DNA from 4 places in the Streptomyces tamarix genome. Region 1 is predicted to be linked to each of the others. Evidence: riboswitches for the same ligand, from Rfam matches in the RefSeq annotation. Region 1 holds a riboswitch; each other region holds the start of a gene.
The links. A riboswitch is a leader RNA that binds a small molecule or an ion and turns the genes downstream of it on or off. The one in region 1 is predicted to bind cobalamin.
Positions count from the first base shown of each region.

Region 2: linked by a shared signal. The riboswitch ahead of RND61_RS01490 (ribonucleoside-diphosphate reductase subunit alpha) and the one ahead of RND61_RS19565 (ABC transporter substrate-binding protein) in region 1 are both predicted to bind cobalamin.
Region 3: linked by a shared signal. The riboswitch ahead of cobN (cobaltochelatase subunit CobN) and the one ahead of RND61_RS19565 (ABC transporter substrate-binding protein) in region 1 are both predicted to bind cobalamin.
Region 4: linked by a shared signal. The riboswitch ahead of RND61_RS24030 (ABC transporter substrate-binding protein) and the one ahead of RND61_RS19565 (ABC transporter substrate-binding protein) in region 1 are both predicted to bind cobalamin.

Region 1 is NZ_JAWCTQ010000024.1:86,559-90,936, forward strand. Features, by position in the region: gene RND61_RS19555 (hypothetical protein) at 1-332, shown strand, start outside; gene RND61_RS19560 (phosphorothioated DNA-binding restriction endonuclease) at 705-1,631, shown strand; cobalamin riboswitch at 2,483-2,662, shown strand; gene RND61_RS19565 (ABC transporter substrate-binding protein) at 2,693-3,736, shown strand; gene RND61_RS19570 (FecCD family ABC transporter permease) at 3,733-4,378, shown strand, end outside.
Region 2 is NZ_JAWCTQ010000001.1:335,957-340,334, forward strand. Features, by position in the region: gene mctP (monocarboxylate uptake permease MctP) at 1-354, shown strand, start outside; gene RND61_RS01480 (hypothetical protein) at 493-1,110, shown strand; gene RND61_RS01485 (GNAT family N-acetyltransferase) at 1,130-1,672, shown strand; cobalamin riboswitch at 1,705-1,839, shown strand; gene RND61_RS01490 (ribonucleoside-diphosphate reductase subunit alpha) at 1,985-4,333, shown strand; gene RND61_RS01495 (ribonucleotide-diphosphate reductase subunit beta) at 4,333-4,378, shown strand, end outside.
Region 3 is NZ_JAWCTQ010000010.1:157,813-162,190, reverse strand. Features, by position in the region: gene RND61_RS11220 (precorrin-8X methylmutase) at 36-671, opposite strand; gene RND61_RS11215 (cobalamin biosynthesis protein CobG) at 668-1,915, opposite strand; cobalamin riboswitch at 1,938-2,068, shown strand; gene cobN (cobaltochelatase subunit CobN) at 2,105-4,378, shown strand, end outside.
Region 4 is NZ_JAWCTQ010000036.1:13,154-17,531, forward strand. Features, by position in the region: gene RND61_RS24015 (methyltransferase domain-containing protein) at 1-527, shown strand, start outside; gene RND61_RS24020 (hypothetical protein) at 569-808, opposite strand; gene RND61_RS24025 (lysozyme) at 1,198-2,022, opposite strand; cobalamin riboswitch at 2,247-2,445, shown strand; gene RND61_RS24030 (ABC transporter substrate-binding protein) at 2,484-3,521, shown strand; gene RND61_RS24035 (FecCD family ABC transporter permease) at 3,518-4,378, shown strand, end outside.

The DNA.
Region 1 (4,378 bases):
TTGACCTGACCGTCACCGGACGCCCCACGCCCGGCAGTCTCTCCCTCACCGAGCACGTCCTGGCCCGTCTCAGGGCGCGCGATGCCGCCGGCTTGGCCGAGTTCGCCAGGAAGGACGGCGAGACGGAGAACGACGCGAAGCGCTGGGTGGCTCGCTGGGGGGACGCCGCCCAGCGCCCGGCCACGGCGGACTTCAGCCTCGGGGAGAAAGACGCCTCCGTCGACGTCCGCTTCACCGGAGAGCCCTCCACGTTGTCGCTTCTGTTGATGCCGGAGGACGAGGGCAACGCCTACGACGACAGGTACGTGGTCGTTCTCCGCGAGGACCGGTGACGTGATGGTCAAGCGCCCCGAGCGGCATCGCCCGGTCGGCCTCCACGTGCCCGGCCGTCGCTGAGTCCGCCAGCCGTCCCACGGCGACAGCGCAGGTCCTGTGCCCCCGGTCGGTCCCACCGGCCGGGGGCACAGGCGCACCAGAGCCGTGTCCCGGCGCACGCGCCCGGCGGCCCCGGCCACCACGGTCCCGCCGGCCACGAGACCGCCCTGGCGGTCCGGCCACCGCACCGGCGGTGCCCACCAGGCGGAACGCATCCCTCCCGGCATCCGGAGCGCCCCGCCCCGTCCCCTGCGGATGATCAGCGCTCCCGGTGCCTGCGACAATCGGGGCGCACCACCGGGTGGGGCTCGGAGCATGGGGGGATTTCCGTGACGCGAGACGAGTTGCTGAGCGCGCTGTCGGCGCTTCGGCGGGCCCAGATGGGCGGCCGGCGGGCGCCGCACAAGCCCCTGCTCGTGCTGTGGCTGCTGGGGAGGTTCGCCACGTCCGGCAGCACTGCCGTCGCGTACGACGAGGCGGAGGAGCCGGTCAGCCGGCTGATCAACGACTTCGGGCCCGCCGTGACCAGCCCCGCGCGGGCGCGGGAGCGGGCGGCGATGCCGTTCGTACACCTGGAGCGGGAGCTGTGGGAGCTGCGGGACCGGGACGGCAACGCGATCGGCCCGGACGCGCCGGAGCGGGGCGGTGCGCTGCGGGCCCGGGGGGCGCACGGCCGCCTCCGCCCCGACGTCGAGGCGCTGTTGGCCGACCCGGGCACGCTGACCGCGGCCGTACGCCTCCTGCTGGAGCAGCACTTCACCCCCGCGCTGGAGGCGCCCGTCTGCGACGCCGTCGGGCTCGACCTCGCCGTCGACCTCGGCGACGCCGCGTACGCCCCCGCCGGACGGAAGCGACGCCGGCGCCGGGCCGGTTTCGCCGAGGAGGTACTGCACGCCTACGCGTACGCCTGCGCCTTCTGCGGGTTCGACGGCGCCCTCGGCCGCAACCCCGTCGGCCTGGAGGCGGCGCACGTGCGCTGGCACAGCCAGGACGGCCCGGACGAGGCGAACAACGGCCTGGCCCTGTGCTCCCTGCACCACGCCCTCTTCGACCTCGGCGCCCTCGGGCTCCTGCCCGACCTCCGCATTCAGGTCTCCGAGCTGTACGTCGCCCGTGGCGCGGCCGGCCGCGCCGTCGACGAGCTCCACGGCCGTCCCGTCGCGGCGCCCCGCCCCGGACGCCCCACCGTCGACCCGCGGTTCGTCCTCTGGCACGGCCAGCAGGTCTTCAAGCGCCCCGGGGCCCAGGCCGCGTAGCCCTCGGCGGACACGTCGGCGCGGGGGCGGTCGTGTTCGTCGTCCGAGGTGCTGTTCCCCGGCGCCACGGCCTGCCGTTCGAGGCCCGGACGTCCTCGGGACCTCCGACCGCCGCGCCCTGCCGTTCGAGTCCGGGATCCCGCAACGTCACCGACCACCGCGCCCCCCTGGACCGCGGTGTGCCCAAGAGGCCGGAGACGAGGGCGGCCCCGCGCGGACGTCTCGTCCGCCGGGGGCACCGGGCCTGAGCGCCCGCGGACCTCTCGGCACGCCGTCGGGGCACCGGGCCGGGCCCTCCACGGTCCTCTCCGGCACACCCGCCGCGGGGCGATGGCGGTCGCCGCCCTCGTGCCCGGCGCCGCCCGCGCCGACGCGGCCGCACCGCTACGAGTCGTGAGTCCGTCCGGGCCCCGAGGAGCTCCACGGAGCGGCGCGCCCGCGCCGCGCAGGACACGGCCACCGGGGCCGGGGGCGCCGGGGCCGCCCTCCCCCGACACCCGGACGCCGGCGCCGACGGTAACCGGACGTGCGACGTCGGGAAACCGCCGGCGCTGTTCCAGGTCGCCACCGCGCGCGTGTGGGGGTGGCCCGGCTCCAGCCCGTCGATGTGCGCCGAGTCGGCCCTGGCCCCTGTCCCTTCGACGAACGCGCCGGGAGTGTCCTCGTCCCGGGTGACGACCTCGTGGCGTTCGATCGTCTCGGTGGGCTTGTCGGTCGGCGGTGTCCACGAGACGTCGACGCCGTGGCCCTGGTGACGATGACGGTCGGCGCCGGGGCGGTCCGTGCGGCGTGGCGGAGGGCGCGGGGCGTGCGCGCGGGCCCGCGCCCCCTTTGACCCGGGCTGGACGGACCGTAGTATCACCTGGTCATCGCCGCGACGGGAAACAGGAAGCCGGTGCGAATCCGGCACGGTCCCGCCACTGTGACCGGGGAGTACACCCTTCGACACGCCACTGCGCGCCGCGCGGGAAGGCCAAGGGAAGGAGCGTCGATCCGGGAGTCAGGACACTGGCCTGTCGCGGGCCCGTTCCGAGGAGCGCGGACTCCCCAGGAGGCTTCACGTGTACGACGGCACGTCCCGTCCCCCGCTGTTCACCCCTGCCCGCCGACGCCGCGCCCTGCGGGTGGCGGCCGCGGCCATGGCCCTGTCGGCGGCCCTGCTCGCCGCCGGCTGCGGATCGTCGCACGACACCGCCCGGGACCCGAGGGTCACGGCCCCGTCGGCCGACGGCTTTCCCGTCACCGTCGACAACTGCGGCGTGAGGACGACGTACGAGGAGCCGCCCTCCCGCGTCGTCACCATCCACCAGCACCCGGCGGAACTCATGCTCGCCCTCGGCCTGGGGGACCGCATGGTCGGCACCGCCTTTCCCGACTCCGCCGTCCTGCCCGAACTGCGGAAGGACTACGAGTCGATTCCACAACTGGCGGAGAAGGAACCGTCGTTCGAGACGGTCCTGGAGGCCGAGCCAGACCTCGTCTACGGCGGCTACGGCAGCGCCTTCGCCGGGAACGAGGGCCGCTCCCGCGAGGCGTTCACCGACGCGGGCATCGACACCCACCTCAACCGCGAGTACTGCGGCGAGAAGCGGGTCACGATGGACGACACCTACGACGAGATCCGCACCGTCGGCACGATCTTCGGCGTGCCCGACCAGGCGGACGAGTTGGTCTCCGACCTCCGGGCGCGGGTCGCCAGGGCCGCGAAGGCCGTCGAGGGCCAGCCCGCGGTGCCCGTCTTCGTGTACGACAGCGGCGACAAGGCCCCGTTCACCGCGGGTGGCAGGAGCCTGGGCACCGAAGTGATCCGGCTGGCCGGCGGCACGAACGTCTTCGCCGACCTCGACGACGTCTTCGGCGACGTCTCCTGGGAGCAGGTCGTCGAGCGCAAGCCGGAGGTCATCGCGATCTACGACTACGCCGGTGCCGGGAGTGTCGAGCGGAAGAAGGAGTTCCTGCTGTCGCAGCCCGCTCTGAAGGACGTGCCCGCCATCAGGAACAAGCGGTTCGTCGTCCTGCCGCTGACCGCCACCCTGGTCGGCGTGCGCTCCGCGTACGCGGTGGAGGACCTGGCCCGCGGCATCCACCCCGAGAGCTTCGCGTGACGGCCCCGGTCACCGGCACCGGCACCGGGCGGGTCGCGCGGCGGCGGCAGGGCGGCGGGCGGGCGGGCCGGGCCGGCCTCGCCGTCACCCTCGCCGCCTTGGCCGTCCTGCTGGTGCTCTCCGCCACGGCGGGCCTGGCCATCGGCTCGGTGCGGGTGCCGCCCGGCCAGGTGTGGGGCATCGTGACCCACGCGCTGGGCGCCGGTTGGTCGACCCCGGACTGGTCCGGGGCACGGGAGACGATCGTGCTGGACGTACGGGCGCCGCGGGTGCTGCTCGGCGCGGTGGCCGGCGCCGGGCTCGCCGTGGTGGGCACCGCCTTGCAGGCTCTGATCCGCAACCCGCTCGCGGAGCCCTACCTGCTCGGCGTCTCCTCCGGGGCGTCCCTGGGCGCCGTCGTGGTGATCGTGTTCGGGGTGACCCTGCTCGGTCCGGTGTCGCTGTCGGCCGCCGCGTTCGCGGGCGCGCTGGGCGCGCTGCTGCTCGTCTACGCCACCGCCCGCACCGGCGGCCGGATCACCTCCACGCGGCTGGTCCTGTCCGGGGTGGCCATCGCCGCGGTGCTCACCGCCGTACTGGACCTGCTGCTGCTCACCACCGACCGGGGCAACGAGGCCCGCGCGGTCCTCGCCTGGACCCTCG
Region 2 (4,378 bases), on a different contig from region 1:
ACCTTCCCCGCGCTGGTCATCGGCCTGTTCACCCGCTGGTTCCACCGCTGGGCGCTGCTGGGCGGCTGGGCGGTCGGCATGGTGTACGGCACGTGGACCGCGTACAACGTGGCGAGCCCCACGCAGAAGCACTTCGGCGGCTCGTCGGCGGAGATCCCCGGCATCGGCGAGATCGGCTACATCGGCCTCACCGCGTTCGTGCTGAACCTGCTGGTCACGGTCGTCCTCACGTTCGTGCTGCGGGCGGTGAAGGCCCCGGAGGGCGTCGACGAGACGACGGCGTCCGACTACACCGCCGACTCCGGCGACCCCGGGGTCAGCCCCGAACTGCCCAAGGTGGGAACCGGCCACTGACCCCCCGGCCCGCCGCGCCCGGAGGCCCCGCCCTCCCCACCCGCGCGGCCCGGCGGCCCCCAAGGGCCCCGCACCGCCCCGCCGGGGTGGTGCGGGGCCCCTCACGTTCCGCGGGGCGGGGTGGGCGAGGATGGGCGCATGAGACGCCGCCCCGCGCCCCCTCCGGCCGCCCTGGCCCTGCTGCTCCTCCTCGCCGCCTGCGGCACGCGGACGGCCGGTGCGGACGTGCCCGACCGGGCCGGACTGGAGGCCCGCGCCGCCGCCCTGCAGACCCGGCCCGAGCACGTGTACGTGACGGAGGCGGACGGCTTCGACCTGGCCGAGCAGTCCGTGGGCGTCCTCGGCGACGACGGCTTCTCCGCCACGTACGTCTCCCCGGGCGGCGGCGCGATCACCCTCGCCGTCGAGCGCGGCGGGGTCGACGCGGCGAGCTGCGCGGAGCTCCCCGCGGTTTCGGCCACCGGCCCCGCCGGCACCCCCTGCGAGAAGGACGGCGCGGGCTGGTACCGCGCCTCGGACGGCGCCCACGCGTACGTGCGCGCCGAGAACGGGCTGCGCGTCCGGGTCAGCGCCGACCGCTCCGTCGACCGCGACACGTTGCGCGGCGCCGCCGAGCGGGCGCACCGCGCCTCCGACGAGGAGCTGGACGCGGTCCTGCCCGAGCTCCGGCCCGGCGCCGGGGAGCCCGTCGAACGCGGCGACCTGCCGCCCGTGGGCGACGGGGCGCCCCGAAACGACGTGGGCGCGAGCGGCTGATCCCGCCACACTGGGGCCCATGGACGCCACTTGGACCCCACCCGCCGCACCGAGCACCACCGACTTCGCCATCCGCCCCGTACGCCCCGCCGAGCACCGCGCCCTGGGCGAGATCAGCGCCCGCGCCTACCTCGACGGCGGGCTGCTCCAGTACGGGGCCGACGACCCCTACCTCGACCTGCTGCGCGACGTGCCGCGCCGGGCCGCCGAGGCCGAGGTGCTCGTCGCCGTCGACCCGGACGGCACGCTCCTGGGCGGCGTGACGTTCGTCCCGTCCGACGGCAGCCCGTGGGCGGACATCGCGGGACCGGACGAGGCCGAGTTCCGGGTGCTCGCCGTGTCCGGCGCGGCGCGCGGACGGGGCGTGGGCGAGGCGCTCGTACGGGCGTGCGCCGACCGGGCACGCGCCGTCGACGGCTGCGCGCGGCTCGTCCTGTCGGTCGTCCCGCAGGCCCGCGGCGCCCGGCGGCTGTACGACCGGATGGGCTTCGCCAGGGCCCCGCAGCGGGACTGGGAGCCCCTGCCCGGTCTGCCCCTCCTCGCGTACGAGCTGACACTCTGACACAACATGTGGGGGGTGCCGTATCCCGCGCCCCCCACATGTATGCTCGTGCTCGCTGTCGTAGCAGGGGAATCCGGTGCGAGTCCGGAACTGTCCCGCAACGGTGTACCGGTGTGCCCTTCGCGTACCCCACAAGTCCGACGACCTGCCGACAGCGCACCCGGACCGTCCGGCCCGGGTGCCCAGACGTCCGGGCCTCGCGGAGTGGGCCGGCGGACGCGGTCACGCACGCCCCCGTGCCCAAGGGCGGGGTGCGCCCGCTTCCCGCCTCCCCGCCGTGCGGCCCCGAGCCGAGCGAGGGAGAGCCCCCACGTGACCATCGCGCCAGCGGATCCGGCCTCAGCCACCGAAGCCGACGCTCCCGGGACCGCGTTGCTGCGGACCCTGACCGACCTCACCGCGGACCTTCCCGACACCGACCCCGGCCGGGTCGCCGCCGCCGCCCTGCGCGGCCGGCACGCCGGGTCGGACGAGGCCGAACTCCGGGAGCTCGCCACCGAGGCGGCGGCCGGCCTGATCGCCGAGGACCCGGCGTACTCCAGGCTCGCCGCCCGGCTGCTGGCCCGCGCGATCACCGACGAGGCCGCCGGCCAGGGAGCGGTGGCGTTCTCCGCGTCGGTCGCCGTCGGCCACCGCGAAGGGCTCATCGCCGACCGGACCGCCGACTTCGTCGCCCGCCACGCCGACCGGCTCGACGCGGTGATCGACCCGGCGGCCGACGACCGCTTCGGCTACTTCGGGCTGCGCACCCTGTACTCCCGCTACCTGCTGCGCCACCCGATCACCCGCAAGGTCGTCGAGACCCCGCAGCAGTTCCTGCTCCGCGTCGCCTGCGGACTGGCGGAGGACGGCACCGCGCGCGCCCTCGGCGAGGTCGAGGCGCTGTACGGGCTGATGAGCCGGCTCGACTACCTGCCCTCCTCCCCCACCCTGTTCAACTCGGGCACCCGCCACCCCCAGATGTCCTCCTGCTACCTGCTGGACTCCCCCCAGGACGAGCTGGACTCCATCTACGACCGCTACCACCAGGTGGCGCGGCTGTCGAAGCACGCGGGCGGCATCGGCCTGTCGTACTCCCGCATCCGCGCCCGCGGTTCGCTGATCCGCGGCACCAACGGCCACTCCAACGGCATCGTCCCGTTCCTGAAGACGCTCGACGCGTCGGTCGCCGCCGTCAACCAGGGTGGTCGCCGCAAGGGCGCCGCCGCGGTCTACCTGGAGACCTGGCACGCCGACATCGAGGAGTTCCTGGAGCTCCGCGACAACACCGGCGAGGACGCCCGCCGCACCCACAACCTGAACCTGGCGCACTGGATCCCGGACGAGTTCATGCGCCGCGTCAACGCCGACGCCCCGTGGTCGCTGTTCTCCCCGTCGGACGTGCCCGAGTTGGTCGACCTGTGGGGCGAGGAGTTCGACGCCGCGTACCGGGCCGCCGAGGCGAAGGGCCTGGCCCGCAAGACGATGCCGGCCCGCGACCTGTACGGCCGGATGATGCGGACCCTCGCGCAGACCGGCAACGGCTGGATGACGTTCAAGGACGCCGCGAACCGCACCGCCAACCAGACCGCCGAGCCGGGCCACACGGTCCACTCCTCGAACCTGTGCACCGAGATCCTGGAGGTCACGGACGACGGGGAGACCGCGGTCTGCAACCTGGGCTCGGTGAACCTGGGCGCGTTCGTCGCCGGCGACGGCATCGACTGGGAGCGGCTGGACGAGACGGTCCGCACCGCGGTGACGTTCCTCGACCGGGTCGTCGACATCAACTTCTACCCGACCGAGCAGGCCGGCCGGTCCAACGCCCGCTGGCGCCCGGTGGGCCTGGGCGCGATGGGCCTCCAGGACGTCTTCTTCAAGCTGCGGTTGCCGTTCGACTCGCCCGAGGCGCGCGCCCTGTCCACGCGGATCGCCGAGCGGATCATGCTCGCCGCGTACGAGGCGTCCGCCGACCTGGCCGAGCGCAGCGGCCCGCTGCCCGCCTGGGACAAGACCCGCACGGCGCGCGGCGTGCTGCACCCCGACCACTACGACGTGGAGCTGACCTGGCCGGAGCGGTGGGCGGCGCTGCGCGAGCGCGTCGCCTCCGTCGGCCTGCGCAACTCGCTGCTCCTCGCGATCGCGCCGACCGCGACGATCGCGTCCATCGCGGGGGTCTACGAGTGCATCGAGCCGCAGGTCTCCAACCTGTTCAAGCGCGAGACGCTGTCCGGCGAGTTCCTCCAGGTCAACTCGTACCTGGTGGACGACCTGAAGAAGCTCGGCGTGTGGGACGCGCAGACCCGCGAGGCGCTGCGCGAGTCGAACGGCTCGGTGCAGGGCTTCACCTGGGTGCCGGCCGAGGTGCGCGAGCTGTACCGGACGGCGTGGGAGATCCCGCAGCGCGGCCTGATCGACATGGCCGCCGCCCGGACGCCGTTCCTGGACCAGTCGCAGTCGCTGAACCTGTTCCTGGAGACGCCGACCATCGGCAAGCTGTCGTCGATGTACGCGTACGCCTGGAAGCAGGGCCTGAAGACCACGTACTACCTGCGCTCCCGCCCGGCGACGCGGATCGCCCGCGCCGCGTCCGCGACCCCCGTGCCCGTCCAGCAGGCGTCCGAGCCCGACGCCGTCGCCTGCTCCCTTGAGAACCCCGAGTCCTGCGAGGCCTGTCAGTGATGAGCTCCACCCGCGACACCCACCCGTCACCCGGCCACCGCCCCT
Region 3 (4,378 bases), on a different contig from region 1:
CGCGCCGGTGACTGTTTCACGTGAAACGTGCGTGCTCATTCCGCCTCGCTCGCGATCGCGTTGACCGCCGCGGCCGCCATGGCGCTGCCTCCGCGCCTGCCCCGTACGACGATGTGGTCCAGGTCCGAGGCGGCCAGCGCGTCCTTGGACTCGGCCGCACCGATGAAGCCGACCGGTATGCCGAGCACCGCCGCCGGGCGGGGGGCGCCGTCCCGGACCATCTCCAGCAGCCGGAACAGGGCGGTGGGCGCGTTGCCGATCGCCACGACCGAGCCCTCCAGGCGGTCGCGCCACAGCTCCAGGGCGGCCGCGCTGCGGGTCGTGCCCAGCTCGGCGGCGAGATCGGGCACGGACGGGTCGGAGAGGGTGCAGACCACCTCGTTGTCGGCGGGGAGCCGCTTGCGGGTGACGCCGCTCGCGACCATCTGCGCGTCACACAGGATCGGCGCGCCGGAGCGGAGCGCGGCGCGGGCGCGGGAGACGACCTCCGGCGTGTAGGCGAGGTCGCGGACGAGATCGACCATGCCGCAGGCGTGGATCATCCGCACGGCGACCTGGCTGACGTCGGCGGGCAGCCCCGCGAGATCCGCCTCGGCGCGGATCGTGGCAAAGGACTGGCGGTAGATCTCCGCGCCGTCCTTCTCGTAGTCGAACACTGTGCTCCCGCTCATCTCTGTGCCTGTGCGTCGTCGTTGTCTCGTCGTGCCGTCCGTACGGTGATGCCGTACGTGCCGTCGCCGGTGGCCAGTACGTCCACCCAGTCGCCCTGCGGGTGGCCGCAGCGGCGGTCGCAGCCGGACCAGTGCACGGGCAGCCCCCGGACCGCCGCGTCGTCCAGCGGCCGGGCGTCCGCCCGTACGTCGGCCAGGGCCTTGCCGCAGCCGGGCCGCCCCGTGCAGGCGCTCACCGTCAGCCAGGGCGACCCGGGGCGGGTGAGGAACCCGGCCCGGTCCAGCGCCGCGAGCCGCTCCTTCGCCGCCGCGCGGCCGGGCAGGCCCGCCACGACGAACCCGCGCCACGGCGTCACCCGCACCTCGCCCCCGGGCCCCGGCGCCAGGGCCCGGAACTGCTCGGCGGTGATCCGGCCCAGGGGCGCCACGACCGACACGGCACGGTCACCGACCACACCCGGCTCCGGCGGCGCCGCCACCGGCACCGCACCCGGCGAGGCGGCGGAGGTGGCCACCCCCGCACCCGCCAGACACTCCGTCACGGCCGCCTCCAGGGGCCGGTCGTCCGGCAGTTCGGCCACCCGCCAGGCACCCGTGCCGGCCTCCCGGGCAACGGCCAGGAACGCCTCGGCCGCCGCCAGCGCGGCCGACGGTGCGTCGCCTGCGGCCACCCGCCAGGACAGGCCCCCGATCCGTACCAGAGCGCACCCGCCCGGCTCTGCGAGCAACGTCACATCACCGCCCAGCCCGGCCACGTCCCCGCGCCCGTCGTCCACGGCGAACAGGAAGCGTCCCGACAGGGCGGTCGTCCACGTCCGCGCGCACAGCAGCGCGTCCAGCTCCCGCGCCCACGCCTGGGCGTCCCCGTGGGACCGTCCGTCCAGTCCGCAGAGGGGCGACACCACCATGTTCCGCACGCGTTCGTGCGCCGCCGAGGGCAGCAGTCCGGCCTCGCCGAGCAGCTCCGCGAGGGCGAGCCCGCAGTCGTCGGGCAGGCCGCGCAGGTCGAGGTTGCCGCGCGAGGTGACACCGAGCCGGCCGTCGCCCAGCCGCTCCGCGGCCCCGGCCAGCACGGCCACCTGGTGGGCCGTCAGGACGCCGGTGGGCAGCCGCAGCCGGGCGAGTCCGCCGTCGTCCGCCCGGTGCAGCCGCAGCGCGCCGGGGCACGCGTCGGCACGGTCGCGGACACGGTCCCGTATGTGGGATTCGCCCCCGTTCCGGGGCTTTGATGGGCTGGGCGGCATGGCGGCGAGCATACGCGCAGCCTCTACTATGCAGACGGCACAGGGTCCCAGGACCCTAGGGAGGAAGCACGGTGCGAATCCGGCGCGGTCCCGCCACTGTGAGCAGGGCCCCCGGGTCCCGCGAGTCAGGAACTCCCGCCACCCACGACCACCCGGGGCGAGGACACCCCGAGGAAGGCCCGGCACGCCGTGATCCTGCTGCTGTCGCACTCCGACACCGACCTGCTGAGCGCCCGCGCGGCCGGAGGCCCGGTCGAGTACCGGTTCGCCAACCCCGCACGCCTCCCCATCGACGAGCTGCCCGGCCTCCTCGACGGCGCCGACCTCGTCGTCGTACGCCTCCTCGGCGGACTGCGCGCCTGGGAGGAGGGCATCGACCTGCTCCGCGCCCAGGACCGCCCCGTCGTCTTCCTCACCGGCGAACAGGCGCCCGACGCACAGCTCATGGAGGCGTCCACCGTCCCCATCGGCGTCGCCACCGAGGCCCACGCCTACCTCGCCCACGGCGGCCCGGACAACCTGGAGCAGCTCGCCCGGTTCCTGTCCGACACGGTCCTCCTCACCGGCCACGGCTTCGACCCGCCGGCCGCCGCCCCCACCTGGGGCTCCCTGGAGCGCACCCCCCGCACCACCGACGGCCCGACCGTCGCCGTGCTCTACTACCGCGCCCACCACATGAGCGGCAACACCGCCTTCGTCGGCGCCCTGTGCGAAGCCATCGAGGACGCCGGCGGACGCGCCCTCCCCCTGTACGTCGCCTCCCTGCGCGCCCCCGAGCCCGAGCTGCTCGACCGGCTGCGCGGCGCCGACGCCGTCGTCACCACCGTCCTCGCCGCCGGCGGCACCAAGCCCGCCGAGGCCCAGGCCGGCGGGGACGAGGAGGCGTGGGACGCGGGCGCGCTCGCCTCCCTCGACGTGCCCGTCCTCCAGGCGCTGTGCCTCACCGGTTCGCGCGCCGACTGGGAGGGGAACGACGAGGGCCTGTCCCCGCTCGACGCGGCCAGCCAGGTCGCCGTACCCGAGTTCGACGGGCGGCTCATCACCGTCCCGTTCTCCTTCAAGGAGATCGACGAGGACGGCCTGCCCGCGTACGTTCCCGACGCCGAGCGCGCGGCCCGCGTCGCCGGGATCGCCGTCCGCCACGCCCGGCTCCGGCACATCCCCAACGCCGAGAAGCGCCTGGCGCTGGTCCTCTCCGCGTACCCGACGAAGCACTCCCGCATCGGCAACGCCGTCGGCCTCGACACGCCCGCCTCCGCCGTCGCCCTGCTGCGCCGGCTGCGCGAGGAGGGGTACGACTTCGGCGACGAGGACGTGCCGGGCCTCGCGTCCGGCGACGGCGACGAGCTGATCTACGCCCTCATCGAGGCGGGCGGTCACGACCAGGACTGGCTCACCGAGGAGCAACTGGCCCGCAACCCGGTCCGCATCCCGGCCGCCGACTACCGGCGCTGGTTCGCGACGCTGCCGGAGGAGCTGCGCTCGGCCGTCGAGGAGCACTGGGGCCCGCCGCCCGGCGAGATGTTCCTCGACCGGTCCCGCAACCCCGAGGGCGACATCGTCCTCGCCGCGCTGCGCCGGGGGAACCTGCTCGTCCTCATCCAGCCGCCGCGCGGCTTCGGCGAGAACCCGATCGCGATCTACCACGACCCGGACCTGCCGCCGTCCCACCACTACCTGGCCGCCTACCGGTGGATCGCCACACCCGCGTCCGACGGCGGTTTCGGCGCGGACGCCATGGTCCACCTCGGCAAGCACGGCAACCTGGAGTGGCTGCCCGGCAAGAACGCCGGCCTGTCCGCCGCGTGCGGCCCCGACGCGGCCCTCGGCGACCTGCCGCTGATCTACCCGTTCCTCGTCAACGACCCCGGCGAGGGCACCCAGGCCAAGCGCCGCGCCCACGCCACGCTCGTCGACCACCTCGTACCGCCGATGGCCCGCGCCGACTCCTACGGCGACATCGCGCGGCTGGAGCAACTGCTCGACGAGTACGCGCAGATCTCCTCCATGGACCCGGCGAAGCTCCCCGCGATCCGCGCGCAGATCTGGACCCTCATCCAGGCCGCCCGCCTCGACCACGACCTCGGCCTGGAGGACCGGCCCGACGACGACGGGTTCGACGACTTCCTCCTGCACGTCGACGGCTGGCTGTGCGAGGTGAAGGACGCCCAGATCCGCGACGGCCTGCACGTCCTCGGCACCGCCCCGACCGGACCCGAGCGGGTCAACCTGGTCCTGTCCATCCTCCGCGCCCGCCAGATCTGGGGCGGTACGCAGGCGCTGCCCGGGTTGCGCGAGGCGCTCGGCCTGGACGAGTCCGCCGCGACCCGCACCACCGCCGACGAGGCGGAGGCGAAGGCCCGCGCCCTCGTCGAGGCCATGGAGGAGGCCGACTGGGACCCGGCCGCGGTCGCGTCCGTGGCGGAGGGCCACGGCGAACAGGTCGCCGCCGTCCTCGACTTC
Region 4 (4,378 bases), on a different contig from region 1:
AACGCTTCCCGGCCTGCGAGTACACCACCGCGGACGCGACCGCCCTGCCGTTCGAGGACGAGAGCCTCGACTGGTACCGGTCGGAGCGCACGTACCTGCACATCGCCGATCCGCTGCGGGCCCTCGCGGAGGCCCGCCGCGTCCTGCGGCCGGGCGGCACCGCGGTCGTCGCCGACCAGGACTTCGACTCCACGGTGATGGCCTCCTCCGACCCGGCGCTGACCCGCGCGGTCGTCGCCGCGCTCACCGACTCGATGGCCAACGGCCACGCGGGGACCCGTATGCCCGCCCTCTTCGCGGAGGCGGGCTTCACCGACGTCACCGTGCAGGCCCTGCCCCTCGCGTTCTCCTCCCTGGCCCCGGTCGCGCCCCTGCTGATCGAACCCGCCGGGGCCGCCGCCGTCGCGGCCGGCGCCGTCTCCGAAGACGAGGTCCGCGCCTGGCGGAGGGGCCTGGAGCGGCTGGACCGGCAGGGGACGTTCGTCGTGGCGATGACCATGTTCGTCACCACCGGACGCCGTCCCTGACCGGCCCCGCCCGTCCCGTACGCGGGTGACGCCCCGCCCGGTCACCGCGTCCCGCGGGGAGCGCCGCCGGGCGGGGCGGGCGCGGTGAGGTCCGCGGCGGTGTGCCCCGCCGCGGTCACCGGCCCGGCGGGCCGGCCGGCGTCGGACGCGCGGGCCGGCAGTCCGCGTCCGCCGGAGGAGCCGGCGCGCGCCGCCGGCGCCGGCCCGAGCATGAGGCCGCCGCCCATGGCCAGGACGGCCGCGACGTGCCGCTCGCCGATCCGCGTGGGGGTGCCTGTCACGTGAGGTGCTCCTCTCTGGTCGCCGGCGCCGCCGTGGTGCGGCGCGGCTGGTCAGTCGGTGAGGTTCCCAGCCCCGGTGCGCCGTCGCACGGAATTCCCCCCGGCTGTCGCCCGGTTGGCGTACACGGCGCCTCCCGCCGGGGCCCTCGTCGTCGCGCGCGCCGGCCGGTGACCCCGCGCGGACCGGGCCGGTCGGGCGGTGAAGGCCGCCCCGGCCCCCGCCGTCCGGCGCGTCCGGGCGGTGCCCGGCCCGCCCGGCGCCCGGCCCGCCCGGCGGGTACGCGCCGCCCGCCGCGCCCCCGTACGGGGCTGCGGTGTTCGGCCGTTGCCGTTGCCGTCGCCGTGCCCGCGCCCGTGTGCGTCCGCGCGGGCCCGTGGACGGGGGCCGGTCAGCCGTTGGCGAGGGCCTGGACGCGGTCGTAGGCGCCGTTGAACCGGTTGTGGTCGCCGACGATCGGGCCCGAGGAGGTGTACTGCCACATCGTGTGGTACGCCCAACCGGCGGGGAGTTCGCCCACGGTGGTGTTGTAGCGGGCGATCCACAGCGGATGGGCCGAGGCGAAGCCGCCGTAGTCGCCGGTGCACTGCCTCCACCAGCTCGTCGCCGTGTAGATCACCGCGTCGCGGCCGGTGCGGTACTTGTAGCGGGCGAGGAAGTCGCGGATCCAACTGACCATGCCGGCCTGGGTCTTGCCGTAGCAGGCCGCGCCGTAGGGGTTCCACTCGATGTCGAGCGCGCCCGGCAGGGTCTTCCCGTCGCGGGACCAGCCGCCGCCGTTGTCGACGAAGTAGTCGGCCTGGGCGGCGCCGCCGGCCGTGTCGGGGGTCGCGAAGTGGTACGCGCCCCGGATCATGCCGATGCCGTACGAGCCGTTGTACTGCTGCGGGAAGTACGGGTTCTTGTAGTACGTCCCCTCGGTGGCCTTCACGTAGGCCCACCGCACCCCGCTCGTCCAGAGGGCGGACCAGTCGACGTTGCCCTGGTGGCTGGAGACGTCCACGCCCTCCGTCTGGGTGGCGTAGGGGCCTGCGGGGACGCCGCCGACGCCGTCGTGGGCGGCGACGCCCGTCCCCATGCGGGCGCTGCCCCGGGGCGGCTTGCCGGGGCCGTCGGCGGCGCTCGCCGCTCCCGGGAGGGCCAGGAGGAGGGCCAGGACGGCGAGCAGGGCCGTGGCCATGGCGGTTCGGGTCGTTCCGGATCTGTGCACGGGCATGGCGTGCCTCCGAAAACCTGGTGTGAACATGACAGGTTACGCTTCACGCTACGCACGTAGAACGCGCCGCGGAAGGGCGAACGGAACCGCCGTTGGTCTACGCCACCGAAACCGGTGCCGAACTGCGGCGACGGCGGGGGTTTTCAGAGCCGGCCCCGCCCCGGCGCGGGCGCGTCCCCGCGGCCCGGCGGCCCCGCCCCCCGGACTCGACCCCCACCGGGCTGTGCTACGTTGCCGGGGCCAGTCGCACTCCGTACGCACGCGTACGACGAGTCAGGGAATCCGGTGCGAATCCGGAACTGACGCGCAGCGGTGAGGGTGACGGGCGGGGCAACCGATGCCACTGGGCCGCGCACCGGCCCGGGAAGGCGCCCCGTCCGGATGATCCCGAGTCCGAAGACCTGCTGGCGCACCGTACGGACGGGCCCCGCGCATGGGCCCTCGACACCGAGGACGGCTCCGTGCCCTTTCCGCGTCCAGCGCGCCTGCCCGCCGCCGCCCTGTGCGGCACCCTCCTCCTGACCGGCTGCGGCGGCGCCCCCTCCGACGGCTCCTCCCCGCCCCGGGACGACGCCGCGACCCGCGTGATCGAGAACTGCGGGCGCCGGGTCGAGATCACCGGGGACGGCCCGCGCCGCGCCGTCTCCCTCGACCAGGGCGCCACCGAGATCCTCCTCGCCCTCGGCCTCGCCGACCGCATGGCCGGCACGGCCACCTGGACCGACCCGGTCATGAAGGGGCTGGAGAAGGAGAACGCCCGCGTCGAGCGCCTCGCCGAGAACCAGCCGTCGTTCGAGAAGGTCCTCGACGCCGAACCCGACTTCGTCGCCGCCTCGTTCGCCTCCACCCTAGGCAAGGGCGGGGTCGCCACCCGCGACCGGTTCGAGCGGCTCGGCGTACCGACGTACCTCTCCCCGTCCGACTGCGAGGGCAAGGACAACAGCGGCGACGGCGACGGCGTCCGCACCCGGCCCCTCACCATGGCCGCCGTCCACGGCGAAGTGCGGGACCTGGCCCGCGTCTTCGGCGTGGAGGAGCGCGGCGACGCCCTCGTCCGGAGCCTCACCTCCCGCGTCGCCGAGGCGAAGAAGGGCCTCGACGCGTCGGACGTCACCCTCATGTACTGGTTCTCCGACGCCGAGTCCCCGTACCTGGCGGGCTGCTGCGGCGCGCCCGGCGTCATCACCCGCGAGCTCGGCGCGAAGAACGCCTTCGACGACACCACCGAGGAATGGCCCCAGGTCACCTGGGAGACGGTCGCCGACCGCAACCCCGACGTGCTCGTGATCGGCGACCTCACCCGCAGGTCGCAGACGGCGGAGAGCGCCGCCAAGAAGATCGAGTTCCTGGAGTCCCACCCCGTGACCCGGAACATGGACGCCGTGCGCCGCAAGCGGTACGTCCTGCTCAGCGGCCAGGCCATGAACCCGACCATCCGGACCGTCGAAGGCGTCGAACAGGTCGCCGCCGCCCTCCGCCGGTTCGGCCTCGCCCGGTGACCGCCGCCCTGCTGCGCACGGCGGCGGGGCTCGCGGCACTCGCCGTGTCCGTCGCCCTCGCCATCACCATCGGGCCCGCCGACATCGGCGTCACCGACGTGTGGTCCACCGTCGCCGCCCACCTCGGCGGCGCCCCGTCCGGCCTCACCGCGATCCGCGACGGCATCGTGTGGGAGCTGCGGCTGCCCCGGACCCTGCTCGCCGCCGTGTGCGGCGCCGGCCTCGCCGTGTGCGGGGCCGTCCTGCAGTCCCTGCTCCGCAACCCGCTCGCCGACCCCTTCGTCCTCGGTGTCTCCTCCGGGGCCTCCACCGGGGCGGTCCTCGTCGTCGTCCTCGGCGTCGGCGGGGGCGCGCTGTCGGTGTCCGCCGGGGCGTTCGCCGGAGCCGTCTGCTCGTTCGCGCTGATGATGCTGCTGAGCCACGTCCTCGGCGGCACCACCGACCGGGTCGTCCTCTCCGGCGTCGCCGCGATGCAGCTGTTCTCCGCCCTCACCTCCTTCGTCGTCGTCACCTCCGCCGACGCCGAGACGACCCGCGGGGTGCTGTTCTGGCTGCTCGGCTCCCTCGGCGGCGCCGGCTGGACCGACGTCGCGCTGTGCGCCGCCGCCCTCGCGGCCGTCCTCGCCGTCTGCCTGGCGTACGGCAGGACCCTCGACGCGTTCGCCTTCGGCCAGGACGCGGCGGCCGCCCTCGGCGTCCACGTCGCCCGCACCCGCGTCGTCCTGCTCTGCGCCACCGCCCTGCTCACGGCCGTACTCGTCAGCTCCGCCGGCGCCATCGGCTTCGTCGGCCTCGTCCTGCCGCACGCCGCCAAGGCCCTCGTCGGGCCCGGCCACACCCGGCTGCTGCCCGCCACC